Regions from separate parts of the Veillonella montpellierensis genome, predicted to be linked through region 2. Evidence: a T-box and tRNA genes for the amino acid it is inferred to sense, from the RefSeq annotation. Region 2 holds a T-box; the other holds one or more tRNA genes.
The links. A T-box is a leader RNA that pairs with one kind of tRNA and senses whether it is charged. The one in region 2 lies ahead of cysS (cysteine--tRNA ligase), so its partner is inferred to be a tRNA-Cys.

Region 1: it has a tRNA-Cys gene. The T-box ahead of cysS (cysteine--tRNA ligase) is inferred to sense a tRNA for this amino acid. The anticodon was not compared.

What each region holds. Positions count from the first base shown of each region.
Region 1 covers NZ_CAMUMS010000009.1:27,976-43,406, reverse strand. Annotated here, with positions in the region: gene P6940_RS05860 (NAD(P)/FAD-dependent oxidoreductase) at 12-1,259, opposite strand; gene P6940_RS05855 (pseudouridine synthase) at 1,256-1,987, opposite strand; gene scpB (SMC-Scp complex subunit ScpB) at 2,012-2,560, opposite strand; gene P6940_RS05845 (segregation and condensation protein A) at 2,529-3,287, opposite strand; gene P6940_RS05840 (phosphoethanolamine transferase) at 3,494-5,311, shown strand; gene P6940_RS05835 (GNAT family N-acetyltransferase) at 5,549-6,004, opposite strand; gene P6940_RS05830 (DUF523 domain-containing protein) at 6,166-6,600, opposite strand; tRNA gene P6940_RS05825 (tRNA-Leu) at 6,832-6,920, opposite strand; tRNA gene P6940_RS05820 (tRNA-Cys) at 6,955-7,029, opposite strand; tRNA gene P6940_RS05815 (tRNA-Gly) at 7,037-7,111, opposite strand; tRNA gene P6940_RS05810 (tRNA-Phe) at 7,119-7,194, opposite strand; tRNA gene P6940_RS05805 (tRNA-Asp) at 7,199-7,274, opposite strand; gene P6940_RS05800 (MBL fold metallo-hydrolase) at 7,331-7,927, opposite strand; gene P6940_RS05795 (TrkH family potassium uptake protein) at 8,043-9,539, opposite strand; gene trkA (Trk system potassium transporter TrkA) at 9,557-10,897, opposite strand; gene P6940_RS05785 (CvfB family protein) at 10,915-11,820, opposite strand; gene rsfS (ribosome silencing factor) at 11,824-12,186, opposite strand; gene P6940_RS05775 (LCP family protein) at 12,259-13,350, opposite strand; gene yqeK (bis(5'-nucleosyl)-tetraphosphatase (symmetrical) YqeK) at 13,343-13,942, opposite strand; gene P6940_RS05765 (glutamate-5-semialdehyde dehydrogenase) at 14,430-15,431, opposite strand, start outside.
Region 2 covers NZ_CAMUMS010000003.1:38,137-53,567, forward strand. Annotated here, with positions in the region: gene bioF (8-amino-7-oxononanoate synthase) at 1-724, opposite strand, end outside; gene P6940_RS02160 (6-carboxyhexanoate--CoA ligase) at 915-1,691, opposite strand; gene P6940_RS02165 (hypothetical protein) at 1,772-2,266, opposite strand; gene smpB (SsrA-binding protein SmpB) at 2,552-3,022, opposite strand; gene rnr (ribonuclease R) at 3,038-5,473, opposite strand; gene secG (preprotein translocase subunit SecG) at 5,545-5,781, opposite strand; gene sigH (RNA polymerase sporulation sigma factor SigH) at 5,803-6,459, opposite strand; gene P6940_RS02190 (NYN domain-containing protein) at 6,679-7,215, opposite strand; gene rlmB (23S rRNA (guanosine(2251)-2'-O)-methyltransferase RlmB) at 7,212-7,943, opposite strand; gene P6940_RS02200 (Mini-ribonuclease 3) at 7,961-8,440, opposite strand; gene cysS (cysteine--tRNA ligase) at 8,430-9,884, opposite strand; T-box leader at 9,945-10,145, opposite strand; gene gltX (glutamate--tRNA ligase) at 10,515-11,984, opposite strand; gene ispD (2-C-methyl-D-erythritol 4-phosphate cytidylyltransferase) at 12,003-13,208, opposite strand; gene P6940_RS02220 (PIN/TRAM domain-containing protein) at 13,224-14,381, opposite strand; gene radA (DNA repair protein RadA) at 14,423-15,431, opposite strand, start outside.

The DNA of each region.
Region 1 (15,431 bases), on a different contig from region 2:
ATAGTTAGTTCTCACATTGCATCCCCATGCGTAATATGCATAGCTGCTACATAGGCGGTAGAAAAAGCGGCTTGTAAATTATAACCGCCTGTGAAAGCATCAATATCGAGTACTTCACCAGCACCATACAATCCTGTGACCAACTTAGACTCCATCGTCTTAGGATTAAACTCTTTTAAGGATAAACCACCTGCCGTTACAATAGCTTCCTCAATGGGACGCATCTTTTTAAAGGTAATTCGCATATGCTGTAACACATGAACTAAAGTCAACCGCTCTTCTTTTGTGATTTGATTAATGAACTTACGTTCATCTAGTCCTGCTAACGATATGACAATAGGGATTAAATGACTTGGCAATATATCTTTCATACCATTTACCAATTGTTTCTTTGAATATAGGGAAAAATCTTTTTGTAGTCGTTTATCCAATACATCTGCTGAAAGAGCTGGTTTTAAATTAATCTCCAAGTAGATGGGCTGTATGTGTTTTTTATCTAATTTACCAATTGTATGGCTCAATGACAATATAATAGGACCCGTAACGCCAAAATGAGTAAACATCATTTCTCCAAATTGTTTGGCTTGTACTTTACCTTTTCCTATGACAGATACTTCCACATTGCGAAGACTAAGTCCCATAACAGTGCGAACCCATGGTTCTTCTATCTCAATGGGTACTAATGATGGTCGTAACGGTGTTACGCTATGCCCTACAGCATTAGCCATAGCATATCCATCTCCCGTAGAACCTGTTAGCGGATAGGATTTTCCACCCGTCGCTATAATCACCGCATCACAGTAATATGTGTCACGCTCTGTTATAACGCCTACTACCCTATTATTTTCTACTTTAATAGACGTAGCCCGTTCTCCCAAATGCACATGAGCACCATATTGTCGCAACACTTTCATAAACATATTGCGCACTTCAATAGCAGAATCGCTAACGGGAAACACGCGGCCACCCCGTTCAACTTTCGTTACTAAGCCCCAACTATGCAATAAATCCAATAAATCTTGATTTGTAAATCGCTCATAAGCACCATGTAAAAATTTACCATTACCTGGCGTATGTTTTATAAATTCACTCATAGGAGCGGCATTCGTAATATTGCAACGGCCTTTTCCTGTGATTCCCATTTTCATGCCCACTTTATTCATTTTTTCTATCACATGAACGAGTGCACCTTCACGGGCAGCAATAGCCGCCGCCATTAAACCTGCAGCGCCACCACCAATTACAACGACACGTTTCATAGGTCTAACACCGTTCCATTCTGTTTTAATAAGCGCACTTCCGTGTCTGTCAATTCTCTAAAAGATCCACGTTTCACGCCAGATAAGGTCAAGCCTGCATACATGGTCCTTTTTAAATTATGTATCTTATAGCCAAAATGCTCAAACATACGACGAACTTGTCGATTACGTCCCTCATGAATGGTAATCAAAATTTCTGTTATATTCCGCCGTGCATCATAGCCCATATCTATCACAACCGCCGGCGATGTCATGCCTTCTTCTAAAGGAATACCTTGACTTAACATCAATATATGCTCATCTGTCATAGGCCCTTTAACTTTAACTTCATATGTTTTTTCTACTCCTTTCGACGGATGTGTTAACTCTTGCGCTAACTGTCCATCATTAGTAAGAAGTAATAATCCCTCTGTATTATAATCCAGTCGCCCGATTGGATAAATCCGAAAACGACATCCTTTCATATAATCCATAACAGTCGTGCGCCCTTCTGGGTCACCAACAGAAGTAATAACACCTTTCGGTTTATTAAATAAATAATATACAAATGGTTCTGTAGCTAATAATTTACCATCTACTTTCACACGATCACGGGCGGGATTAATTTTCACACCCAATTCAGTTATATACTTACCATTAACTTGAACGTGGCCTTCTTTAATCAATTCTTCCGCTTTCCGTCTAGAAGCGATGCCACAACTAGCAATAAATTTTTGTAATCGTTCCATGTCGATCCATAATCCTTTCAAATTCTATGTATCCTTTGTATGTTTAGTTACAATCTCAGCCATTTCTTCTTGTAAATCATCTAATGAAGAAATTCCCACACTGCGCAGGAATTCATCTGTAGTGCCATATAATATAGGTCGCCCTATTGTATCTTTGTGTCCCAACTCTGCTATAAGTTGTCGTGATACCAATTGTTTAATCACTTTTTCACTATTTACTCCGCGAATTTCTTCAATATCTGCTTTTGTAACAGGTTGCTTAAATGCTACAATCGCTAACGTTTCAACAGCTGCTGATGATAAGGTATCTTCTTTCTTTCTAATTTTATTAATGTATTTGTGACATGCACTGGCACTAATTAGTTCCACTCCTGCTCCAGATATTCTAATTCTAAGCCCTCGATCAGCTGCTATTAGCTCCTCAGATAACACTTGCACTTTCTCTTTTATATCATCTAAAGAACAAGAAAATATATCTGCTAACATTTCTAATGATATAGGCTTAGCTGCCGAAAACAATACGCCTTCTATATAAGCACTTCTAATTTCTTCGTCTTTCATCATGGTGCTCATTATCTAACTCCTTATCATCTACTGCTCGAATGAATATACTATCTTGGTCTTTCTCATCACTATACAGTGTTATATAGTGCTGCCTAAGTAACTCTAATATGGCTAAAAACATAGTAACCATTTCACTACGTGAATTGACCTCTTGTAAAAGTATAGAAAATAGTATCTCTTCTTCTTGTTGAACTCGCATCCTAACTAATTGCATCATTTCATCAAGGCTTAACGCTTCTTTTTCTACGCGCACTTTGGGAGAGGTCTCTACCACCTCTGGTTTTCTTGTATACGCCGCCGTAAACAATTCGTATAAATGTGCTAGTTCTAATCGATACACTTTGTCTTTGCCAATAACACTTACTTCTTCAGGACGCGTAAAAGAATAGCCATATCTGTCACTTTTATCGATTAATAAAGCCGTTAATTCCTTAATATGCTTAAATTCAACTAATCGTGATACTAATTCATCTCGAGGGTCCTCTTCTTCACAAGTAGTGACTAGTTTAGGTAATAACATGCGCGATTTAATTTGTAATAAAGTGGACGCCATAACAAGAAATTCACTACTATAGTCAATGTCAAAGTGATTCCAATTATCTAAGTACGATATATACTGAGATGTAATTTCTACGATAGGAATATCACAAATTTCAATTTTATGTTTTTCAATGAGGTGTAACAATAATTCTAACGGGCCTTCAAAAACATCTAATTTATAACTATAATCACTCATACGCTCCTACGCCAACTCATATATCACATATATTCTATACATTCTATCTAATTATAAAGTAATTTACTAGAAAACTCTAGTAGTATAAATAATGCTCCCCATATTGTTTTTTTTTATTTCATCTGCTATCTTTAAATATAGTGAAAATATATATCAAATCTCTACACAATATTTCTGTTTTAGTTATGAAAGAAAGGCGTCCTATTATGTCGAACATATTAAGGCAACTGCGTCATAACCCATTATTCGGGTATGGAGTTATCGGTATTATTATTTACTGTATATTAACAATCATTTATACTCCTATCACACTAGGGTTAGACGTAGAAGATATTACTATTCTAGCCGTACCAACTATTGTAGGCTTGTTTTTATTTCAATATTTTCTTGGTCACACACTGTTACATCGTTCCTTTATAGGTCATGGAATTGTGGCTATTCTTTGGGCTGTTACGTTTCCTGTTCTCTTTCATTGGTCCTATATTAAGCCCTTGTATTTTTATGAATTTGCCAATGATTTTCTCTTTGGCTTAGTTCTCTTTATTGGTATGTTTTTATTACAATATATTTTCACTATTCCTCAACGCTATCCGCGTATCATTGCCGCTATATTTGCAATTATCAGTCTTATATTATCAGAAATTCCTTTACTTCAAATTGGCTATTACGTGTCTACTTGGCATTGCTTAACACCTGCCAGTTTAATGGCCCTATATATGACCAACCCTGAAGAAGCCTGGGGATTCTTAAAAAATACAGCAGGTATATTAGGTTTAGTTGGCATCGGTATATTCCAAATCGTCTACCTTCTATTCTTATACTGGTGTCATAAACAAGTGATACACATTGTCGATTTACACACCACACGACCTATCCGTACTGCGATAGCAACTATTCTCAGTGTACTATTTATTATTTGCGCCCCTATCTTCCTATTCCCTAACACATGCATTATTTCTAATTGGGGTCAAGTAATCGATTATGTAAAACAAATGCAACAATATAACACGAACCATCATCAGATTTTTGATTCATTCCAATTAAGCACTAAAACCACTGCTGCACAAACAGTGCCTGGCACAGTCATTCTAGTCATCGGCGAATCTGGTTCTCGTGATTATATGAAAGTCTATAATCCAAACTTCCCTTACGAAGATACACCTTGGCAAAGTGAAATGAATCATAATCCTAATTTTACATTTTTTGACAAAGCTTACTCATCATATCCTCAAACAGTACCAAGTTTAGAAAGAGCATTAACTGAACGCAACCAATACGATGATAAACCATTCTTAGAATCTGTTAGCATTTTAGATGTGGCTAAAAAAGCTGGTTACACTACAACCTGGTTTAGCAACCAAGGTGTATACGGCGAATATGATACGGCTATTTCATTAATTGCTAAAACATCGGATACTGCAAAATGGGCTCATGAATCCTATGCTTTTTCTGATCGCTATGATGGTTATTTATTACCTTTATTAAAGGAAGTAGATCCTACTAAAAATAACTTTATTGTAATTCATATTATGGGCAGTCATATTTACTATAACGATCGCTATCCATCAGAATTTAGCAAATGGAAAAAAGGGCCTGTCCCAGAAGGCTTAGAAGCCTATGCTAATAGCCAATTATATACAGACTGGTTATTACAAAGTATCTATACTTATGCACAAAACAATTTGAATCTACAAGCGATGATTTATTTTTCTGATCATGGTGAAAGTGTAGATAAATCCCATAATCCAGATAATTTCGACTTTACAATGGTACGGATTCCATTCTGGATGTATTTATCTCCAGCTTATCGAGCAAACTATCCGAATACAATCGCTGCATTGAATGCACATCAACATGAATATTTCACAAATGATTTGCTCTATGATGCCTTGGTAGGTATATTACATGCTCCAAGTGATCATTATGATAAAACACGAGATTTTTCAGATCCATCATATCGATTTAATCTATATAATCTAACTACCTTATTGGGAACACAACCATTAACTAATGATCCTAATTAACTAACAATTCCATTACATGTAAAGTTCACTAAAAAGATAAAATGCCGATGGAGCTAGATATTTCCTAGTTCTATCGGCATTTAAAACAACACGTTTTGTCCTATAACTCTAACTCACATTCAGCGAATCGTATAATAAAAAGCGTATACCCTATCGTACATAGGAAACACCCTATGTACAAGGTATACGCTTTTTATAGTATATACTGTGAATAAATAGATAGTAACTGATACGCTATTACACCAATGGTAAGCGAAGGTGTACAACAGTTGTCACTTTTTGAGGACTTAATTTATCTACATTTTTCTTAAAGCCTAATGCATTATACAATTCTACCGCACTTTCCATACTAGGCAAGCTATCAAGTAACAATTCTTTGTAGCCTAACTCTTTAGCTTCTTCCACGACAATCTTAGCCAAACTCATGCCTAATCCTGTTCTTCTAAACTCTGGTCGTACAAATAAACGTTTCATTTCAGCATGCGCTGCATCAATTTTTCGAATCGCTACGCAACCAGCAGGCTTTCCATCCATATAAGCGATATAGAGTCGTTCTCTTTCAGATTTATACTTATCACCTAGATCATTGAATTCTTTACTATCACACCCTACGCCTAGGGATCGAACATATTCTGTAAACAATTGCTTGGTTTCTTCTAAATGTTCATGACCATCACGTAATTCAAAATTCATACATATGCCTCCTATCACACCATTCCCCATATGTACAATTATATATGGAGCCATATTAATAATAGAATCTATTACTAAATTCATCATACCATATAATTAAATAAATCTATAATATAATATTTCTCCATTTCTACTATAAACTCCTGCTTTACAAAGAATATTTATAATAGTTTTTCAATTTCTTTTTCTGTAAACACATGAATTCCTTCATCTTTTAGTGCTTCTGTTAACAGACCATCACCAACGATTAAGGTATGTGTGAAAGTACCATCATAAATAAAACCGCATCCACAACTTGGGCTATTCGCTTTCAAAAGTGCTACTTTGCAGCCATATTGTTTAGCTAATTGTACCGACTGATAGACGCCTCTTTGAAATTCTCTAGTGACTACTACCCCCTTACGAGTAATAACATCTCTACCCCTTCTCTCAGCTGGCGTTCTAGGTGTAGGCAATCCGCCCATCACTTCAGGACAACAAGGTATCAATGTATATCGCTGTTGCAATAACTCTATATAGGAAATCCGATTATCCTTTCCATCATAACGGCAAGCAATACCATATAGACACGCGCTAATAAGTAAGGGTTCTTTCATAATGATGCCTTTCTAGTCTATTAACTACACTGATACTCTACAATTACAATAGATTAGCAGTTAGCCCTATAATCACTTTTTGTATATAATGCACATTGAGCTACTTTACTATTCTAGTATACAACTAATTATTGCTACTATCACAGCAGCAATCGATTATTTTGTATGTTAAAAAAATTCCACCAATGTAATAATGATAAAAAAATAGACTAACCTTTGTTAGTCTATACATGGTGCCGAGGACCGGAATCGAACCGGTACGATTGTCTCCAATCGACGGATTTTAAGTCCGTTGCGTCTGCCTGTTCCGCCACCCCGGCATGGGTATTGAGCGGTATAGTTTTTATTTGAATGTGGAGGCGGCACCCAGAATCGAACTGGGGAATAAAGGTTTTGCAGACCTCTGCCTTACCGCTTGGCTATGCCGCCACATTATTGGAGCGGGAAACGAGATTCGAACTCGCGACCCCCGCCTTGGCAAGGCGGTGCTCTACCACTGAGCTATTCCCGCATATACATGGTGCCTCAGGACAGAATCGAACTGTCGACACACGGATTTTCAGTCCGTTGCTCTACCGACTGAGCTACCGAGGCAACTTGGCGACCCCGATCAGATTTGAACTGACGATCTTCGCCGTGACAGGGCGACATGTTAACCGCTACACCACGGGGCCACTTACTTATTACCGCCTAGCTGTCAGCTAAGTGGTACTCTGTAAGTATATATGGTTTAAGGTGTTTTGTCAACAAAATTTTTAATGTTTTTTTTCTCCTCTCCTAGCACACTATTTTCTGAATGACCTGGTAAAATGCAAAGTCTATCATCCCAATTCAGCACACGTTGTAGTGTAGTTTTCAGTTCTTTTTGATTTCCATTGTAATTATCAAAATTACCTATCTGATTACGAAATATGGTATCCCCTGTGAATAAGTATCCTTCGATTTCAATCATCACAGATCCTGCACTATGTCCAGGTGTTTCATGTATAAAAAAATGAAACGGTCCTATGACTAACTCTCCCTTATCAAGCTCCTTACAAGCCGTAGTAATCAATTTTTTATACGCTGATGGGCGCCGTCTAATCACGTGCAACAATTCATGATCGCGCTTATGCAAATAGGCCGGAATCTGATAATACCCACATATATCATCTAATGCGGCTATATGATCACAATGTCCATGTGTTAATAACACTGCTAGTGGTGTCGTATCGCCTACCATTGCTTTAATCTGTTCCCCATGAAAGCCAGGATCAATAATAATCGATACAGATCCTTTTTTGAGTACATAACAATTCGCTTTATATAGTCCTAATGGACGTTTCACAATAGAAATGATAGAAATCACCTCTCATCAATATTTCTACCCACAAACCAATCATATGCTTTCCCCTAATGAAAGTCATCGATGATGGCAAACAATCATCATTGAAGGCAGCCCATTAATGACGTCGTTTCCAAACCACTTTATACCGTTGTGTCCGCGTTTTCGTAAAATATCCTTCCCAAAATGTAGGGTGAAACATAACAAAAAATGTAAATAATTCTAAACGCCCTAGGAGCATATCAACAATGCCTATGCATTTAGCGACACCTGACAAACTTTCAAAGGAATCGGTAGGCCCAAACTCGCCAAAGGCAAGACCCACATTACCTAATAGTCCGGCTACGCATTGAATAGACTCACCTACAGAAATCCCCGTAGCCGTCATGCCCAATATAGATAATGCAAATACCCATAAATAAAGAAAAAAGAATTGATGGGTCATAGCCAACCACTTTTCGGGCATGGGCTTACCATTTACACGAATCGTTTGGACCATATCCGGATGGATTGCTTTTCGCAAATACAGAATGCCACTTTTAAAGAGGAGTATAATGCGAATAATTTTCATGCCCCCCGTTGTGGAGCCACTACAACCGCCAAAAAATGTAGACAACAATAACATAGTTTGCGCTAACGGTGGCCACTTATCATAATCAACTACGGCAAAACCAGATCCCGTTTGCATCGATATGAGTGTAAAAACCGAGTCATTCACAGCGCGGAATAAAGTACTATTCGTTTGAAAATATACTGATATAAATATAACGGAAATGCTCAACGATAAAATAAGAAGATACATTTTATACTCAAAGTCATTCCAAACCGCCTTAACTCCTTTTTTCAAAACACTATAGTAAACGGTAAAATTACCTCCAGCTAACACCATAAATATGATGAAAATATAGCGAACTAGATAATTATCGGTATATAAAAATGCACCATTTTGATTGGGGGCAAATCCCCCTGTTGATACTAATGACATGGCTAAATTAACCGCATCAAATGCACTCAAACCTGCTAACATCAGTAATATGGCACAAATAACTGAGAAAAATACGTAAATGCTCCATAATTTACCAGCCATCGACTGAATGCGCGGCAACACCACACCAGGTCGTGGCACAGACGCTTCTGCATTAAATAGATGTGCCGAGTCAGCTCCTAAATTTTTCAAAAATGCTAATACAAGGACAATAATCCCCATGCCCCCCATCCAATGGAGAAGACTTCGCCACAACACAAATGTTTTTGGTAGGTCATCAACATTGCTAATAATACTGGCACCTGTAGCTGTAATGCCCGATACAGATTCAAATAATGCATTCACTCCTGTATCGATAATGCCACTAAGCAGAAATGGAAGAGCGCCCAGCAACGAGGTTATGACCCATGTGGCTCCTACCACTAAAAAACCATCTCGCAAACTAAACGCTTTCGATGATATACCATAATAATATAAACAACCACCGATACAACCAGCCAAAACAGCAGTTATTAAAAATGATAGATACGGTACTTCAAATATGATACTATACCCGAAAGGAATCAGGAGTAATGCGGAAAATATCAATATTAAGTAACCTAACAATTTCATAACAATTTGAATACGCATAATGATTCTCACTTAATTTATTGCAAATATTTCAATAATTTATTGACGAATTCTGGTAATGTAAAAATAATAATATGATCCCCTTCAAAAACAACAGTAGCCCCTGTAGGAACAATCGTTTTATTGTCACGCACAATAGCTCCTACCAAGCCTTTGCCTGGCAATTTCACATCTTTTAATGCTTTTCCTACGACGGGAGACGTAGGACTAATTTTAATTTCCACTGCCTCTGCCTTAGCACCTTCAAACGTGGATATACTAATCAATCCTTCTCCTTTACGAACAAATCGAAGAATTTCTCCAGATGTTAATAATCGTGGTGAGAACACAACATCAATTCCTACTTGCTCCATAAGAGTAATATATTCAGGTCGTCCTACACGAACTAGTGTTTTAGGAATTCCTAAATGCTTTCCTAATAAGGCCACTAATAAATTTAATTTATCATCATTGGTTAAACAAATCATGACATCGCAGTCTGAAATTTCTTCTGCTACGAGCAAGTCCGCATCCGTGCCATCGCCACAGATGACCATAGCATCCGTCACTTCCATTGCTAACTGTTCACATCGAGCCATATCTTTTTCAATGACTTTAACTTTATAGCCCGCTTTCTCTAACAGTTTTGTTAAATTTCTCCCTATCAAGCTAGCGCCTACAATACATACACGATTGACTAAGGTGCGCGACTCTACAAATAAGGTGCTTTCTAATTCTTCAATGCCTTCTGTGGAACCTAAGAAAAAGACACTATCATTAGGATATAGGCAACTTTCTCCGTGAGGAATAATCATCTCTCCTCCACGCAAGATACCTACCACCAGTACACTCCCAGGAAATTGAATATTTTTTAATGGTTCACCTAAAATAGGCAAGTCATCGCGTACTTTAAATTCCATAAGACGTACAGCACCTTTAGCAAAATCTTCTACGTCCAAAGCAGCTGGTGTTTCCAATATTTGAAATAATTCTTGGGCCGTTACCATCTCAGGATTAATAAATAAATCAACGCCTAGTTGTTCATGAATTAATTCATTTTCTTTAGTTAAATAGTCATTATCACGTATACGTGCAATCGTTTTTGGAATGCCACCAATCTTAGCAATGGCACAGGCTAGCATATTAACTTCATCCGAATCAGTCACAGCAATCAGCATGCCTACATCATCCATCCCGATTTCTTGTAATAGTGATAAACTAGCTCCATTTCCTTGGACAATATTTACATCCAACGTAGTTTTTAATGTGTAAATCCGCTCTTTTGATTTTTCAATAATATAGACATCATGTTCATCTTGTATTAGTCTTTGTGCCAATGAATAGCCAACTTTACCAGCACCAACTACAATAATTTTCATCTACATATCCTCTAATCTCAATTAGTATCTCTATGCGTCATAGTTTCTTTTAAAAAGTTAGATCCTATTTCTGTTAAGAATGTCCATCCATCCTTTTGAACCACTTTCTGTTCTTTCATAAGATGACCTAAGGCACGTTTAAAAGCCGCTTTGCTAATATGAAACGTATCATTAATAATATCGGCTGCCGATTTGTCACTATAGGGCATCTTACCATTACGTATATATAAATAATGCATAATGGTATCTCCATCAGTTACTAAGGCTTTTTCTTTAACTGGTCTCATCGATACATTCACACGTCCATCGTGGCGCTTAAATGTAATGCGTGCAGAGATCATTTCTCCTACTTTAATAGAACCTATCATTTCAGATCGATGCAAAAAAGCAATCCATCGTTCCGGAGTGATAAAAAAAGCCCCATCACTGGTTATATTATACACAGCTCCTTGTACAGTTTGACCGATTTCTGCTTCTGTAGCTGGTTTAGAGGCCCGTCGCATCGCATCATCTACATCCATGGATACGGCTAATCGTCCTGATTTATCTTCATACAGACGTACCCAAACTTTTTCCCCAATTTGTGGCCTACCACGCATTTCTGCATGGGGCATAAAAATTCCCCGTTCTGTCCCCACTTCTACAAAGGCACCAAAATTAGTCGTATTAATCACGTGAGTGTAACCAATTTGTCCTATTTTCATAGCAGGCAATCTCATACTCGCCGTAAGGCGTCCCTTAGGATCCTTATATAAGAATACTTCTACCATATCACCAATAGATACTGGGTGCACTTGTTGATCCTTATGCAATAAAATGTCGTCATTAGTATTGCCCGTCTTTCCATCAAGAAAGGCCCCTTGTTCACTAGTACGCAATACTTGTAATGTGGCAATCGTATTTTCTAATAAAGCACTCGCCATAGATTAAACCCCCTCAAATTCTACTTCTATAGCATCGCTCCAAAGTTGTTCTAATCCATAAAATCTACGCGATTCATCATTCCCAAAAACATGACAAATAATATCGCCAAAATCTAGTAAAATCCACTCTCCTTCACGGTATCCTTCACGATGTAGAACCGTAAGGCCTTCTAATGCAGCCTTATCTTCTATTTCATCAGCAATACTTTGTGATTGTTTACTATTACTTGCTGTGGCAATTAAAAAATAATCACTCATAAATGAAACTGTCTCCATATCGAGTATTTTTATATCAGTCCCTTTTTTATCAAATGCTGCTTGTGCTAAATTTAATGCACTATCTTGGATATCTAATTTGTTTTTCATTATTATATCGTATAGTTACGCACGCTCGTCACTATACGTCTCCTTTCTATGTGTTATCAATAATTATTACTACTATATGCCTTGTTCCTTAGTAAGATCCGTATCCACATCATCTACTTTTTTATTTTTAGAAGAATGAACCACTTCCATTTCATCAGTATTTTCATCTGGAGATACAGTGCCCATCGTAATGCCAATCAACCGTTGTGCATCAGTAGGATTAATGGTCCATACTTCCTGTTCTGATGGCAATACTTCTTTAGTACCTGCCAAAATATAGTAGTGAATATTATCTTGAGGCAATGTACGCAAAGAAAATGCTAAACGCAACATATCAAATGTGCTAATATTAGTTTCATAATGATCCCATATACGCCATATATGCCATAGTTTAGTAATCGTATAGGATGCATCATAGGAATTTAATATGGCTTTCATAAATCGTTCTTGTCGTTGCATACGACCTAACATATCATTGCCATCATCGGCATAGCGCATATAGCCATAGGCACTATCCGCTGACAAAGCCTGATATCCTTTAGCAATTTGAATATCTTGTATGCCACTAGTAGCATCTGTATGGTACATATCCGTTTCCACGAAGAAATCTGGTGTTCCTAATACTTGTAAAGATTGTTTAAAAGAATCTTCATCTACAATCATATAGTATGGAATGGTAATATGAAAAATGTCTTCTACAACAGCCTTTGTAAGATCTATGCCTCCGGTACTATAAATAGTATTAATTGTTTCTGCCGTTTTCTTATCGCGACTTTCAATTTTACTATTTGATGGAATCCCTATAATATCTACATTGTTCTGTTCTTTATTGACAGATACTAAAAATAAAGTATCACCTTGAGTTGGATGTTCATTGTCACGCCCCACAACTAATATATACATGGGCTTATCTAAGGCTTGTTGTTTTAATGGTGTAGTACTCATCGAGGTCTGTGTCTCTGTAGTAGAGGTCGTCTCATTTTTATCAGTAAATAGGGATACCACATGGTTAACACCTGCTATCGTAACACCACAAATAATCAACAAGGCCAATATAATTCCAAATAACCGTTTCCAACGAAACGATGTGGAGCGTCGCTGTCTACGTCGCCGTTTTCGTCGTCGTTGTTGGTCCTTTTCTATTTCTTGTTCTTCCTTATTCATAGAATGCACCCTCACTCACATGACAATGATGAAGTCTGAAAATAATATCATTGCGGCCTAATATAGTGGTGCTATAAATTTCTTTTTTTTGTTGTATTAAAAAAGAAATCGTATTATCATAGCCCCCTAATACAGCTTGATCTAGATCAGTGTTAGCCAATTCTCGCAATCTATCTACCCCGTCAAAATCACGATTCACTTCAATATAATCTGCTACAAATATAATTTTATCTAAGGTTGACATACCTACTTTTCCTGTGGTGTGCACGCGAATAGCTTCGAGTATCTCTGTATCTGTCACATGATAAACATAATTCGCCACAATAGCGCCTACAACACCATGTAGTAAGGCCCCATCTTTCATCATCTGTGAATCGACCACTTCATTCGCCACTTGTAACCATCTATGCATCTCTGCTAATGAAAGTTCTTTAGCACAATCATGTAACAAGCCTGCCAATCTAGCTTGTGTAGGATCCGCACCATAGCGCTTAGCTAGTGTTTCAGCCATATCAGTCACACCTATACTATGTGTAAAGCGTTTCGGTGTGAGTTTTCTCGATAAATCTTGATAAATTTCTTCAAATGTCACTGTCCTAGAACCTTTCTGTTTTCATAGGTAGATGATGCATCACACTAATCTAGATATATCATACACCTATAATAAGTAATATCACTCATACTATTAGATACGCTAAGTCTTCTATACAACAGTCTACGCATAGAATCATTGTATTCACACTTATAATTGATACTCCACTGTATACACAAAACTTGTCTAATCTTCATAGGCCACTAATACGTACTATATTCATACTACGTAATGCCCTATATCTCATATCTAGCAATGTATACATGCCCATACTAGAATACATACGGTCAACAAGACTATGTGCCTATAGATTTTACTAAGTTATATGGTACTGTGCCTATTTCTATATATACAAGTACAGCATAGATAAGAATACTAATAATTAGCACCATTAAGATTGCTTGTCCATACGATATCCACTCATAACGACCTTTATCTGTTTGTATGTATTTATAATATGCTTCTAGCATAGCTATGAATCGCTGTATCACCGTATTTGCCCCTTGCCATGTACATAATATTTATAGGATGTTAAGGCCTGTAATCCCATAGGTCCACGGCTATGCAGCTTCTGCGTACTAATACCAATTTCTGCACCAAAGCCAAACTCAAATCCATCAGTAAAACGTGTAGACGCATTCACATATACCACCGCCGCATCAACAGAGTTCATAAATACTGTCGCTCCTGTTTCATCTTCTGTAATAATGCATTCTGAATGATGTGTGCCATATGTGTTAATGTGTTCGATGGCCTGTGCAAGTGAGTCGACCACTTTGATATTAATCATCAAATCATTATATTCTGTAGACCATGCTATATCACTGGCCAAATTACTTTTATCATAGTAACTGCATACAGTAGTATCACCATAAATAATGACACCCTGTTCTCCTAAGGCCTCGCAAATAGGTAGCAAGCAATCTTCCACTCTATCACGGTGTATCAACAAGGTTTCTACCGCATTACACACCGATGGACGCTGCACTTTTGCATTGATAATAATCGGCAATACTTTCTTATAATCCGCCTGTTCATCTACATAAATATGACATACTCCACTTCCCGTTTCAATGACAGGCACGGTACTTGAGGCCACCACACGTTGAATCAAGCCAGCACCCCCACGAGGTATAGCCACATCAATATATTCCCGTTGTTTTAATAGTATAGGCACCACAGCTCTATCTGTTATAGGTACTAATTGAACCGCTTTTTGGGGAAGTCCTACGTCCACTAATGTTTTTTGAATGAATGCGACAATGGCCTTATTTGTTTCCATCGCTTCTTTTCCACCACGAAGGATAGCTGCATTTCCACTTTTCAAGCATAATACGGCCGCATCTACCGTCACATTGGGTCTTGCTTCATAAATCATAGCTACTACCCCTAATGGTACAGCTTTCTTTTCAATCATTAGTCCATTCGGACGATGAATAGTTTCTAATATACCACCGATAGGATCCTCCAAGGCAGCTACTTGACGTAC
Region 2 (15,431 bases):
AGCCAAGTGCTTTACTTAGTGTACCAAGTTGTATATCTACTTTATGAGCTAGATGATAATGATGGGCACTCCCTTTACCATTTCCTATGACACCAGTAGCATGGGCATCATCTACCATTAATAAGGCATTATATTTTTCTTTTAGCCAAACTAATTTATCCAGTGGTGCTATGTCCCCATCCATACTAAATACGCCATCTGTTACAATTAATTTATTTTGACTTTGATTGCCATAAGATTGTAATTTTTTCTCTAAATCGTTCATATTACAATGTTCATACGTAATAATATTAGCTTTACTCATGCGACAACCATCGATAATAGAAGCGTGATTTAAGGCATCGCTAAAGATGAGATCATCTTTTCCCATTAGGGCACTAATAGTTCCTACGTTTGCCATATAGCCTGTGTTAAATACTAGAGCCTTTTCCGTCTCTTTATAGGTGGCCAATTCTTTTTCTAATGTAGTGAATAATTTATGCGTACCATTAATTAGTCTAGAACCACCAGAACCTGTACCATATGTTTCTAGTGCACGTATAGCCGCTTGTATAACTTTAGGATGATGTGTGAGGCCTAAATAGTTATTAGAGGCCATCATTACATATTCTTTCCCTTCTAATACAACTGTTGAGGGAGACTTAGGGTAATATTCTGTACAATGACGATATAATTTTTCTATTCTTTTATTTTCTAATAACGTTATATATTTAATTAAATTCATAGCATATTCCTTATCAATATAGTGATATAGTTGTTATTTCTAAAAATTACTTATAAAAATGAGTGCTATTCACTATGAATACTAACATATCTACTATTTTGTAATTAATTTTTACATATACTAGCTTGTATATATGTTAGCACTACTTCAATAAATTACTACTTTGTGTAGTAGATTTTACGAATAACTTTTATTTTATACATGCTTGATTTATATCAACTAGTACATCAGTATTTTCTAAGTAATCTATAATAGGTTCTACTGGCATATGAGGTTGAATAAAAAATACGCGTCCTCCCATAGGTGATGAAGGAACTTTCAGTTTACTAATTCTATGATACGTATGATTACAGCTGACATAGCCAATTACGTATTCTGGATCATCTGACCAACATAGTTCTCCTAATACACCGTTACAAGATGATACCTTACTAGCCAATGTGAGTGCTTCATACATATGGTGTTTACCTGAAAGAACTGTATTAGATTGTATAGCATCCATATGACTTACTCGAATACCACGATCATTAGTAGAATCTAATCGTTTGCCTGTTACGGCATCCAGTAATATGGCACCACGCATATTGGTTGTTAATGTAAGCAATAATTGGATAGCACGATTACAGGCCGTTGGAGTGATACCACTTTTTACTAATAAATCTGTAGCAGTTGCATGTCCTTCCTCTACAGAATTGACAGTATGAGTTTCTATCGGTAAGCTGTTAATATAGATGACGTTGTCTTTATTAACGGTATCAATAGTAAGATTAATATAGTCTGCTTGTCCCTTGGCATGATGTAAAGCCCTAGTGATTAATTCTGATGCAATGGTAGATAACTCGTTATCTGCTACAATCCGTTCTGCACCTGAAATATGTGTACCTCCTGTTTCATGCGATCCACCCTTGGCTGCTCTCATTCGAATACTGTATAACATAATATGATCCTTTATCAATTTACTTATCATTCATTATTATTTTATAATACGAGTGATGACGAGTTAGTATCATCTTTCACTTGATAGGAAATTAAAAAATTTCTTCTTAATTAGGATAGGCAACTTGTTGTGGCAGACAGTGCTTTACTGCGTTTTACGACTAGTATCATGACTTTTGATAAAATAGGGGCCATTATTGCAGTAAATATCATGCCTGGAACGGCTGCAGCTACCAATGCAATACTTAGTTTTCCAAAAAATATACCTAGGGAAATCCGAGATAACGTAGAAGCAATTGGGCCAGCAATGATAATTGATAGTATATGACGTTGGCCAAGATATATGATTAGTCCTACGATTAATCTAAATTGTAGGGCAATCATAACATTGACTATTGTTTGCGTACCGAGTAATAATCCCAACAGACTAGAAATACATCCTGCAATAATGTATTTTTTGAATCCAAAAGATACACATATTGCAATCGCTAATGGTGCAGATAATTGAAATTCTAATCCAGGTATAAGATTAGGAATTTTGATAGCCCCTACAATACTAATTAAAGCAGCAAGAATAGCAATTTCGATAATAGATTTTGTTTTCATCACAGCACCTCGATAAATAAAATTGTTAACTAAAATAATAAAATAAGGTTTACATTTGATTTAATTATAAATAAAGTTGTCTTAATTATCAATAAGAAATTTAAAATATAAAAGAGAATGCCCTACAGTCAATACTTAATAGACTATAGGGCATTCTCTTTTAGAGATATATAATTTTATAGGATCATACAATGCCAGTTTCACGTATTTATGTATCAAAGCTCAGATGAGTACATAAATAGATGCAAGCATAGCTATGATACTAGTAATTTAATGATAAGGGGATTAATATTTTTCTTGTTCTCGTAAGCGACGTTGAATGTCACGCTTTGCATCACGATCTGCTATATCATGACGTTTATCATAATTTTTTTTACCAGTTACTAATCCTAATGTAACCTTTACATAACCATGTGCATAGTGAAAGTTAAGAGGGATTAAAGAGTATCCTTTTTCCTTAATCTGTCCTAATAATTTATGAATTTCAGACTTATGCATAAGTAATTTTCGTGTTCGTTCAGGGTCATGATTAAATCGATTACCTTGATCATAAGGGCTAATATGAACTTGATATAGTAAGATTTCCCCATTTTCAATACGACAAAAACTATCTTTTAAATTTATTTTTCCTTGACGAATTGATTTTATTTCTGTACCAGTTAATGCAATTCCTGCTTCAAATGTATCATGAATATTAAAATCATGTCGAGCTTTACGATTATCTGTAATTAAAGAATTGCTCGTTTTTTTAGACATAGCTATCTCCTTTTGTTATATATGCTTCTTCTTAGCACAGCGAGTTTTATGTTTTTTCTTTATCGGGTTTTTTCCATTATTTTTATCTTTGTAGTGTAATTTTTTTATATAGTATTCTTCCGTGTCATTGTAGAGCTCACTATTTTCTAGATTGCTAGAAATATTTGATATTGATTTATACTTATTACTAGTTTTGTGATGATGAGAGGCGGATGTGCGATCTATTTTTCTCTTGTCTTTAGTATGGTGTGTTTTATGAATTTCTTTTTTCTTACGGGAATAATCAGTTTTTTTAGAATTACTATTCACATTTTTCTCTAGTTGATTTTGTAAGCTCCGTAGATTATCAACCTTGCCAAGTACAAAGTCGATTTGTTTTTTCTCTATGTCCGCTTTAATTAAGGTTACTTCAACCTCTTGACCTAATCGATATATTTTACCAGTCCGTTTTCCAACTAATACAAAGTGCTCTTCTTCATAAAAATAATAATCATCATTCATCATATTAATATGGACAAGACCATCAATGCCATTTTCTAGTTCTACAAACATTCCAAACGATGTAATACTACTAACTTTTCCTATAAAAGTATCACCTATAAATGGCACCATATATTCTGTTTTTTTTAAATCCTCTGCATCTCGCTCAGCTGCTACAGCTATCTGTTCTTGTTTTGATGCATGCTCAGCAGCTTTCATTAAAAACTGTTCATTATAATCACGTTTTATATATCCAGATGACCAATGTAAGTTAGCCTTTAACAATCTGTGCACCATTAAGTCAGGATAGCGACGAATGGGGGAAGTAAAATGTGTATAACAGGATGAGGCTAATCCAAAATGACCTTTGTTTTCAGTACTATATTTAGCTTGTTGCATGGAGCGTAATGTCATTATTTGTGCCACTACTTCAAAATCAGTACCGTTGCTATAGTTTAAAAATTCTTGTATGGCTTTAGGTGTGATTGTGTTTGCATCAAATGTAGTAGAAGAGCCTAGATAATGAGTAACGGTTTGTAATTGATTTAATTTCTCTTCACTAGGCTTTTCATGAATACGGTAGATAGAGGTGTGTTGCGTTTTTTCTAAATGGGAAGCTACGGTTTCGTTAGCTAGTAACATACATTGTTCAATTAACTCTTCGGCTAATGTACGTTCCCTTTTTACAATTCTAAGTGGAGTTCCATCAGTATCTAATAGTACTTTATATTCGGGAAAATTAAAATCTAAGGCGCCTGATTTTTTCCTCATAGCTTTTAGGATCTTAGATATTTCATATAATAATCGAATCATATCCATGAAAGGCGCTAAATCATCAGGGATAATCTGTTGGGTAATCGCTTTATAAACTTCTTTATAGTTACAGCGACGCCCCACATTGATAATAGAAGGTGCTATTTTATAATTTACCACTTTCCCATGAGCATTAATCTCCATGATACATGTCATAGTATTTCTGTCTTCATGAGCATTTAAACTACAAATGTCATTAGATAATATTTCTGGTAACATGGGCACTACACGATCTACTAAATATACACTAGTTCCGCGATTATAGGCTTCTTGATCAATAGCACTACGAGATGTTACATAATGACTTACATCAGCGATATGCACGCTTAATTCAAAATGACCATTATCTAATCGTTTAGCGCTAACAGCATCGTCTAGGTCTTTTGCATCTTCCCCATCGATAGTGATAACCAACTCATCGCGTAAATCCATGCGTGATTGATTATAGTCAACAGATTTCGATATAGCACTACTTTCATCGATAACTTCTGCGGGAAAGGAACATGGTATATGGTGGTTAGCCATGATTAGACTAATATCTAATCCGGTATCTCCCTTATAGCCTAAAATCTCAATGATTTTACCTTCTGCTTTTTTTGTTTCTGTTGGCCACTGTGTAATTTTTACTAGAACTTTAGCACCAGAACGAGCATCTAGTGCATTAGATAAGTCTATATAAATATCATCACCTAGTCGTTCGTCAATCGGTGTAACAAAGCCAAATTTTAATAATCGATCATACGTACCTACAATTGTTTCGTTAGCATGTTCTAAAATTTTGACAATCATTCCTTCGCGATGATGATTTGTACTTGGCGAATTAGACAATAAACGCACTAGTACTTTGTCATTATGCATAGCTTTATAACGATTACTTTCACTGATATAAATATCTTCGACGCCATTTGGCATTAGTACAAAGCCATATGTTGATCGATATGCTTTATAAATACCTTCAAATTCTTCATAGGCGGTACCAAAAGAATATACTTGGTAATTAGTTGTACATAAAATACCTTCGTTCGCTAATTGCCGAGCTATTTTGATACAATTGTTTAATGCATCTGCGCCCTTTATATGAAGAATATAAGCAGCATCTTCAATATGATAGGATTCAGGTGCAATTTCTTTAAAAAAAGAAATTAACTGTGTTCGTATAGAATTCATAGACTCTCACTTTTGTTGATAATTAGTTATATAGAAAAAAGCCTGCATAGCAGGCTTTTTGATTAATATTGATTAAGATAGGCACCAAGTATAAGACTTAAGACCGCAAAAATAATGCCTAATATAATCGTACACTTTGATAAAAAGCCATCTAATCCAGTTTCTCTTCCACCAAATGATTGGTCAGCGGCACCAGAAACACCACTTCCCATTCCGGCTGTTTTAGAAGATTGAAAAATTACTGATAAAATTAATAGAATAGATACAATTACTTCGACTACCATTAAAAATGTTCTCACAATAATCACCCTTCTTAATTACTATACATTCTGTTCTTTAGCTAAGCGCTCTTCTAAATACTTATCTAATTTACGTTTTACACGTTGTAATGCATTATCGATTGATTTTATACTACGACCTGTTTCTTCAGCGATGGTTTGGTAAGGTTTACCATCTAAATATGCTAATAAGACTTCCCATTCTAGGTTGCTTAACATTTTTCCCATCATTAATTCAGTATCTTTGAACTGTTCTTGACTAATTAACAATTCTTCTGGATCAGTAATCGCCCTTTCTGAAAGCATATCCATCAAGGTTCGTTCAGATTCCTCTGTATAGATAGGCTTGTTTAAAGATATATATGAGTTAAGCGGCATGTGTTTTTGTCTAGTGGCAGCCTTAACAGCTGTAATCATTTGTCTAACAATACAGATTTCAGCAAAACCATGGAATGAAGCTTGTTTTTCTGGCTTAAAGTCGCGGATAGCTTTATACAATCCAATCATTCCTTCTTGAATAATATCTTCATAATCAGCTCCCATCAGAAAATAGGATCTTGCTTTAGCACGAACAAAATTTTTATACTTGTTTACAATGAAATCAATAGCAGAGTCATCATCTTTTGTTTGTGCAAGTTTAATAAGAGTTTCATCTGTCATAGTCCTATAGTCAGATGTTTCCTTATGTATCGTATCCATAGTATCCTTGTCCTATTAATAAAACAAATATACATACCATTATACTTGATAGTTATTAATTCTGCAACTTTCTATCAAATACATAAAAATATCTCTACGAAGTATCTGTATAGATAAGGTCTATGAAATATATATAGTATTCTGCAACATATGATTCGTATCTAAAAAAGAGTAACCAATAATGATAGATACACATCATAAAAATCAAACTGCAATAGATTATTTTAATCCACGACGTATTTTTTCTAATTTTTCTGATATGGAAGTATCTAGTAAAGATCCTAGTTCATTACGTTTGATTTGTATAGCATCTCTTGTATGGTCATTTTTATAATGGTTCCGTTCTTCTTCTTTTGAAAGTTGAACCATTCTCCATAATTCGCGAGCAGGAATACGTAATCCTCCGGAACCTAAGATTTGCGTTTGTTCAGCTCCGTCTGAGGTTACTACATAAATATGTTTATATTGCCCTTTTTCATCAAATACTTTCTTTTCAATATACGAGTCTGCTGTTAATCCCGGTGAAGTATATACTTCAATAAAATCATCTGTAATATATTCTTCTTTAGGCATTGTATGAGCATATTGTCCGTCGTACACTAATATGATAAAGTAACCTTTATACTTTCCATAATTTAGTAATATATCACGTAATTGTAGACGTGCATGCTCCAATGATTCATTGGCTAGTGATTGTAAGTCTATCCAGGAAAAAATGACATTATATCCATCTATAATTAAAATATCCTTATTCATACTAACCTCTGGCGCAACGCTTCATACATAAGAACTGCAGCAGCCACTGATGCATTTAGAGAGTTAATAACACCATTCATGGGAATTCTAATTAGAAAATCACAGGATTCTTTAACAAGACGACTAATTCCTTTTCCCTCATTGCCTATAACTAGTACAGTAGGTACTGTCATATCGGCTTCATATAAAGTTTTATCTCCATCCATATGAGCCCCCATCACCCAAAAGCCTTGCTTTTTTAACATGGTAATGGTTTGTACCACATTGCCTACTTGTATGAGAGGGATAGATTCAATGGCACCAGCCGATGTTTTGGCAACCGTAGCATTGATAGGTGCATTATGTCGCTTAGGAATTAGTACCGCTGTGGCACCAACACATTCAGCTGTACGAATAATGGCTCCCATATTGTGAGGATCTTCAATACCATCTGTCAAAATTAGTAGTGGTGCTGTACTTTTAGAGAAACGCTGTAATATATCGCCTAAATCTTGAAATTTGATACTACTAACGAGCGCCACAATTCCTTGATGGGGGATAGTATCAGCATATTTTTGAAGGTGTTTAGCTTTAATTGTTCTAATTTCCACACCTTGTTCTCTAGCTAAGCCTAGTATATCTCTAAAAGCAGAAGAATCTTTGCTGTCATCAATTAATATACGTTGTATAGAACGATTGGCACGCAATGCTTCTCGTATAGCATTTTTTCCTACAATATAATTGTCCACACCTATCTCCTCTCTAACTACAGCGTTTCTAATGTAATGGAAAATGCTGTATCCATGAATGAATTGAGCCGTTCTTTTTGTTTTGTAATGTATAGAAAACCTAATATAGCCTCAAATGCAGTACTAGCTCTATACTCTTGAACGCTACTGCTCTTGGGTACATTAACATGACTATTCCTAGCACGTCTAGCTATGAGTGCTTCAGATTCGTTTAATAAATTAGAAATAGTTACAAATGATGTAGCTTGTGCTTTGGCGTTAATAAAATCAGTAACTAATGCATGTAAAATTTGTACTTTGCTAATAGAAATGCTACATAATTCTACTCGTACATACATGGAATATACTGCATCGCCAATATAGGCTAACATAATAGGATCTAAAGTTTTAGCTATATCAATAGGGAGTGATATTTTTTCATACGCACTACGTATTTCTTTTGCTTTTAGGCGTTTAATTGCTTCTTGCCGTAAAAATTGATACTGTTTAAATTTCACGTTTTTTCCACCGTGCTCCTTGTGGAGAATCTTCAATAGTAATGCCTATATCTGACAAGCTATCGCGAATTGTATCGGCTAACTCCCATTGTTTTTTCTCTCTACATGTTTGGCGTATATGCAAGATAACATTCATTAGTTCATCATATTCTTTAGCACTATTACTGTTTTTAGCTCCATTCCATGCAGATGATAAGATACCAATGATATCTGTCATGAATTTAAAAATTTCTTTTACAGTAGCTAATGTTTCTTTACATACAGTTCCGTTACTGCTTTGTACAATTTGGTAATAAATATTAATTTCTTTGGCTAAGCCAAACATAGAAGAACTGGCAAGTGCTGTATTAAAGTCATCGCACATAGCTTTTTCAAATTCCTCTTTATAATCGTTAGCTTTATCTAACAATGTAGCTGCTTCTTCAGCACATGGTCCTTCAGGGCAAGATTCTAGATACAGTACATTTTCAATAGCCGTAGTAAATCGTTCTAAGGATTTAATAGCTTCGTCTAGTCGTTCATCACTGAAATCCAAAGGACTTCTATAATGGGTACTTAATAAGAAATATCGTAACACATCAGGTGTGTACTGTTCTAATATATCTTTAACTAGGAAAAAATTATTTAAGGATTTACTCATTTTTTCCTGATTAATTGTAATAAATCCATTGTGTAACCAATAACGAACTGATGGATGATGATGAGAACAGCCTTCTGATTGAGCAATTTCATTTTCATGATGTGGGAAAATAAGGTCACTACCACCACCATGGAAATCAAATTCTTCACCTAAGTATTTTTTACTCATAGCAGAACATTCAATATGCCAGCCAGGTCGTCCTTCGCCCCAAGGACTTGTCCAAGAGGGCTCGCCCGGTTTAGCACTTTTCCAAAGTGCAAAATCCATAGGATTATGTTTTCTATCATCAACGTCAATACGGGCACCAGCTTGCATATCTTCTAATGTGCGACCAGATAAATTTCCGTAGTTTTCAAATTTTTCTACACTGTAATATACATCACCATCTAGTTCATAAGCATAGCCATTGTCAATTAATGATTTAATCATAGTAATAATATCTTCCATATGTTCTGATACACGTGGATATATGTCAGCTCGTTTTACATGAAGTGCGTCCATTACATCAAAATAACTATCAATATAACGATTGGCAATTACACTCCAAGCTACGCCTTCTCCATTCGATGTATTAATAATTTTGTCATCAATATCGGTAAAATTTTGCACCAATGTAACTTTATAACCTACATGCGTTAAATATCTTCTAATCACATCCCATGTAACAAAGGGGCGAGCATTACCAATGTGAGGGTGGTTATATGGTGTTACGCCACAGACATAAATTTTTGCCTCTCCCTCATGAACAGGTTTAAATAACTCTTTACTTCTTGTCATGGTATTAAATACAGTAATATCTCTCATCGTTACCGATGCCTCCAATTTCTTAACGTATCTATACATAAAAAAAGACCTATCATCTCATACAGAGACGATGGCCCGCGGTTCCACTCTGTTAATTGTAGTACACAATCACTCAAACGCATAACGGACGATACCGTACAATCCTACATATCGGAATGTCAGCTCCTGAAGGCATTTCCTTTATCTATCCGTAAACCCTCTCACCATCAGTTCTCGCTCAAACGTTAGTTTTAAAGTACTTCTTTCAATCATAGCCTTTATGTCTATCAATATACAATAATTATATATTGATAGATATGAGTTGTCAAATTATTTCGATTTTATGTCGATTCATTGGCAGTGTATGTATGTTAATCGCTATGTCTATATAAATTTAAATCCTTAGTTACTTTAGATGTCATAGGGCGCTCTTTTTTACTAAGCTTCTAATTAGTTTCGCCATATTGGAGATGCTGTATACTTTTATAAATGCAGTAGGTGCTTATATTCATTTTATAGACTAGAGAAAATCTTCCCCATGATTTCTTTTCAGAGAAAAATCAATAGTGTATACAATAATGAGCTATTTCTACATAAATAAAAATAATGCACCTTATATGTAAGATGCACTATTTTTATGGATACCTATTGCTAGTTTAATAAATCGCTAACATGGGTCAAACGATTTAGACATGTGTCTTTGCCTAGTAATGTGATGATATTATTTAAATCAGGTCCATGCATTTGTCCAGTTAATGCGACGCGAATTGGCATAAATACAAATTTACCTTTTAGTTTTGTTTCTTTCATAACTGCTTTAATAGCTGCTTTAACTTCATCTGGTGATAGAATTTCCATGGCGGATAATTTATCATGAAAACTAGTTAATACTGTATTTGCACTTTCTTCTGCTAGTACAGCTAGTAACTCATCTTTGTGCTCTTTTTCAAGTGTTACTGTATTAGCAAAGAAAAGAGCGACGTGTTCGACAATTTGTGCACCAAAACTAATATGATCACGCACAGTAGCACATAACATTGTAAACCAATCTCGTTGCTCTTCTGTTAGTGTACTAGGCGCATAGCCAGCTTGTTGTAAATGTGGCAAGCACAACTCTAACAATTCGTTATTAGTAAGTTTTTTCATATAGTTAAAGTTAATCCAGTTTAATTTATCAATATCGAATACCGCAGGATTTTTGGCTACATGATCCATAGAAAAAGCCTGTATCAATTCATCTTTGGTGAATAATTCTTGTTCTCCTTCTGGTGACCATCCTAATAGTGCTAAAAAATTTATGAGTGCATCTGGTAAATATCCTAATTGACGATACTGATCTACTGAGGTTGCACCATGACGCTTAGACATTTTTTTATAATCTTTGCCTAAAATTAATGAAATATGTCCAAATTTAGGTATAGACCAGCCTAATGCTTTATAGATAGCAATTTGACGTGGTGTATTTGACAAGTGTTCTTCTGCACGAATAACATGTGTGATTCCCATTGTATGGTCATCTACTACAACGGCAAAATTATATACAGGCATGCCATCTGATTTTACAATGACAAAATCTCCAATGCCATTAGATTCAAAGGATACGTTACCACGTACCATATCCTCTACAACATAAGTTTCATTTAATGGTACTCGTAAGCGAATAGTAGGTTTACGGCCTTCTTTTTTATACGTTTCAATTTGTTCTTCTGTTAATTGATGACAATGACCATTATATTTAGGAGTTTCCCCCTTGTTCATTTGTTTAGTACGTTCTGCATCTAATTCTTCTTGTGTACAGTAACAATAATATGCTTTTCCTTCAGCTAGTAGACGGTCTACAACGTTTTTGTAGATATCTAATCGTTCTGTTTGACGATAAGGTCCAGCATCACCCCCTACGTCAATTCCTTCATTCCAATCCATTCCTAGCCAACGCAAAGCAGCTTTAATATTTTCTTCACTTTCTTTACTGGAACGTGCTAAATCTGTATCTTCGATGCGGACGAGGAAAGTACCTTGTTCTTTTCTAGCTAAAAGCCAGTTAAATAAGGCAGAACGAGCTCCTCCGATATGAAAAGGGCCTGTAGGGCTGGGAGCAAAACGAACTTTCATTGTACTCATTATAATAATCTCTCCTTGTTATTTTATTTCGTAAATAGAAACTACTGCTTGCGCAGCAATTCCTTCGTGACGACCAATAGCACCAAGTTGCTCATTGGTAGTTGCTTTGATACTGATTCGATCTACTGGAATATTCATTATAGTGTGTATATTCAGTTTCATGGCCTCAATATGTGGTTTCAACTTTGGCGCTTCTGCAATTACCATAATATCTATATTATAAGCTTGAAAGCTATGTTCTTTCAATAAAGAAATTACTTTTTTTAGTAGTTTCATACTAGAAATATCTTTAAAGGTTTCATCATTGGGTGGGAAATAATAACCAATATCACGTAAACCAGCAGCACCTAATAAAGCATCCATTAATGCATGGATAAGAACATCAGCATCAGAATGACCGTCTGGTCCTATTGGAGAATCAATCAAAACACCTCCCAATATACAGGGACGCCCTTTTTTAAAACGATGTATGTCATAGCCGAATCCAACTCGCATCATAGAGTTTTCCTCACTTTCAAAAATACCTAAATGACTTTTTATAACAGGGATATCATTGGGAGTCGTTAATTTAACATTACGGTAATCACCTGTAATGACTTTAACAGGTGCTCCCAATAATTCAATTAATGATACGTCATCTGTTCCTACATAGTTATGTATTTTGGCATTTTGATGAGCTTTTTTAAACAGATCTTTTTTAAATCCTTGTGGTGTTTGCATATGATATAATTCGTTTCGATTTAATGTTTCTTGTATAAATCCTTTTTCATCGACCCGTTTAATTGTATCAATAGCAGGAATAGCTGCTACAGCAGCACCATGTTGTTTGGCAGATATAGCAACATCATTAAATAATTTTGCCTTTGCAACTGGTCTTGCACCATCATGGACAAGAACGATATCAGTAGTATCCATTACTTTGGAAAGCCCTGCTCGTACTGAATCTTGACGTTCTGTTCCACCTGCAACATACTCTATTATGTAAGGAACTTTTCGATGTAATGTATGAGTTACATAATTTTGAAAATTATGTGACTCACGTTTTAACCGATCTAACTCATGAGTAGCCCCGACAATAATTACTTGTGCTATATCATCTACATCTAACAGATGAAATAAGTCCCATTGTAATACTGATAAAGGCCCCAAGGAAAGAAACACTTTATTCTCTTTTGCTTTCATACGGCGGGCTGACCCTGCCGCTAATAGAATACAACTTATCATAATTATCCTTCATATTTAATTATTACTATCTTTTTGTCCATCAACACGAGCAAATATCATTTTTCCCGCATTAGTTTGTAAGATAGAGGTTACCATTACATCGATGCTCTGATGAATATAGGGACCACCATCTTCAATGACAATCATAGTTCCGTCATCTAAATAAGCAATGCCTTGATTATCTTCTTTTCCAGCCTTAATAATATCAACGCGAATCCATTCACCAGATACTAAGCTTGATTTCATTGCATTAGCTAGTTCATTTAGGTTTAATACGTGTATTCCTTGTAGACTAGCCACTTTATTCAAGTTAAAATCCGTTGTCAATAATTTTAAGTGTTTATCTAAGGCAAGACGCATTAATTTGGTATCTACTTCCTGAATTTCTGGATAATCATCATTAATGATTATAATATCTATGATATTTAATTCCTGCATTTCTCGAAGCATATCTAACCCGCGACGTCCTCTTGTGCGCTTTAGAGAATCTGATGAATCAGCAATCAGTTGCAATTCTTCTAAAACAAATACAGGAATTACTAATGGACCTTCTATAAATCCAGTCTTACATAATTCTTTAATGCGTCCATCAATGATAACAGATGTATCTATTAGTTTTGCTACTGTTTGTGCAGTAAATCGTTTTTTTGCACTACCTTTCAGTAATTCATCTGTTACTGTAAGTTCTCTTGTTTTGTGGGCATTTTTGTTTTCAATCCATGTTGAATATAGAGTCGGCCCTTTTTGTACCATTAATTTTACACCTAAATATCCTAAAATAGCGCTTAGCACTATAGGTATATAAGGCCCTACAAATGGAACACGATAAAAAGCGACACCAATTAAGTTAGCAATAATAAGTCCAAATAATAATCCAATGGCGCCGGCAATAAGATCTTTACTAGGAATACGTGATAAGATTCGCTCTAATATTTTCGATATATGTAAACCTTGTAATAAAATAGAAGCTGAAACTATATAGCCGATAATACCTCCAATAACACCGCCTAATACGATAGCGATAATTTTAACGGCAGAAACGCCTAAAATGCCAAAATTTAGAAATTTCATAGCAATTATAGGTGATAACATAGGCATAACACTATCAACAACCATAAATCCCATAATTCCAATTAAAATGGCAATTACATATCGTAATAAGTTGAATAACATAAGCTCACCTCCTTTCATGGATACTATATTTATATTATATTCTATGAAGTAAATACTAAGTGCATTGCTTCTTGAATCGTTTTTACGCCACGAATGGCAATGCTAGAAGTATCTGTTACTTGTGCCATATTACCATTCGGTATAATGAATCGTTTAAATCCTAATTTTTTTGCTTCCCCTATGCGTTGTTCAATGCGAGGAATGCTTCTTACATTACCAGTTAGTCCAACTTCACCTAAAATAATCATATCTGATGGAACTGAACGATTTTTTAAATTGGATACGATAGCAACAGCAATTGATAAATCACAGGCAGGTTCATTTACTTTAAGACCGCCAATAACATTGACATATACGTCTTTATTACTGAGTGTACAGCCACACCGTTTTTCTAATACAGCTAGTAGTACAATGAGACGATTTAAATCATAGCCGATAGAAGTGCGACGAGGCATTCCAAATGCAGTAGCTACTACTAAACTTTGTACCTCTACTAATAAAGGCCTAAGACCCTCTAAATAGATCATAACTGCAGAGCCATTTTCTTCGTCAGATCGTTCGGCTAATAAAGAAATGGATGGATCTTTTAGTTCTTCAAGACCTGATTCTTTCATGGCAAAAATACCTGTTTCAGAGGTAGACCCAAAACGATTTTTTATAGACCGTAAAATTCTAAATTGATAAGAGCGCTCGCCTTCAAAATAAAGAACTACATCCACCATATGTTCTAACATGCGTGGCCCTGCAATATTACCATCTTTGGTTACATGACCAATGATGATAATAGGTATATTCTCTTCCTTAGCAAATCGTAGTAATCGTGCGGTGCATTCGCGCACTTGGCTAACGCTTCCAGGTGCTGCATCAATGGTATCGCAAAACATAGTTTGAATAGAGTCAATAATAATGCAGGCTGGGTGCACCACTAGTGCTTGTGATAAAATATAGTCTAAATTAATATCCGCTAATACATGTAACGTAGTATTATTAATTCCTAGCCGCTCAGCACGTACCTTTAATTGTAGCTGCGACTCCTCTCCAGAAGCATAT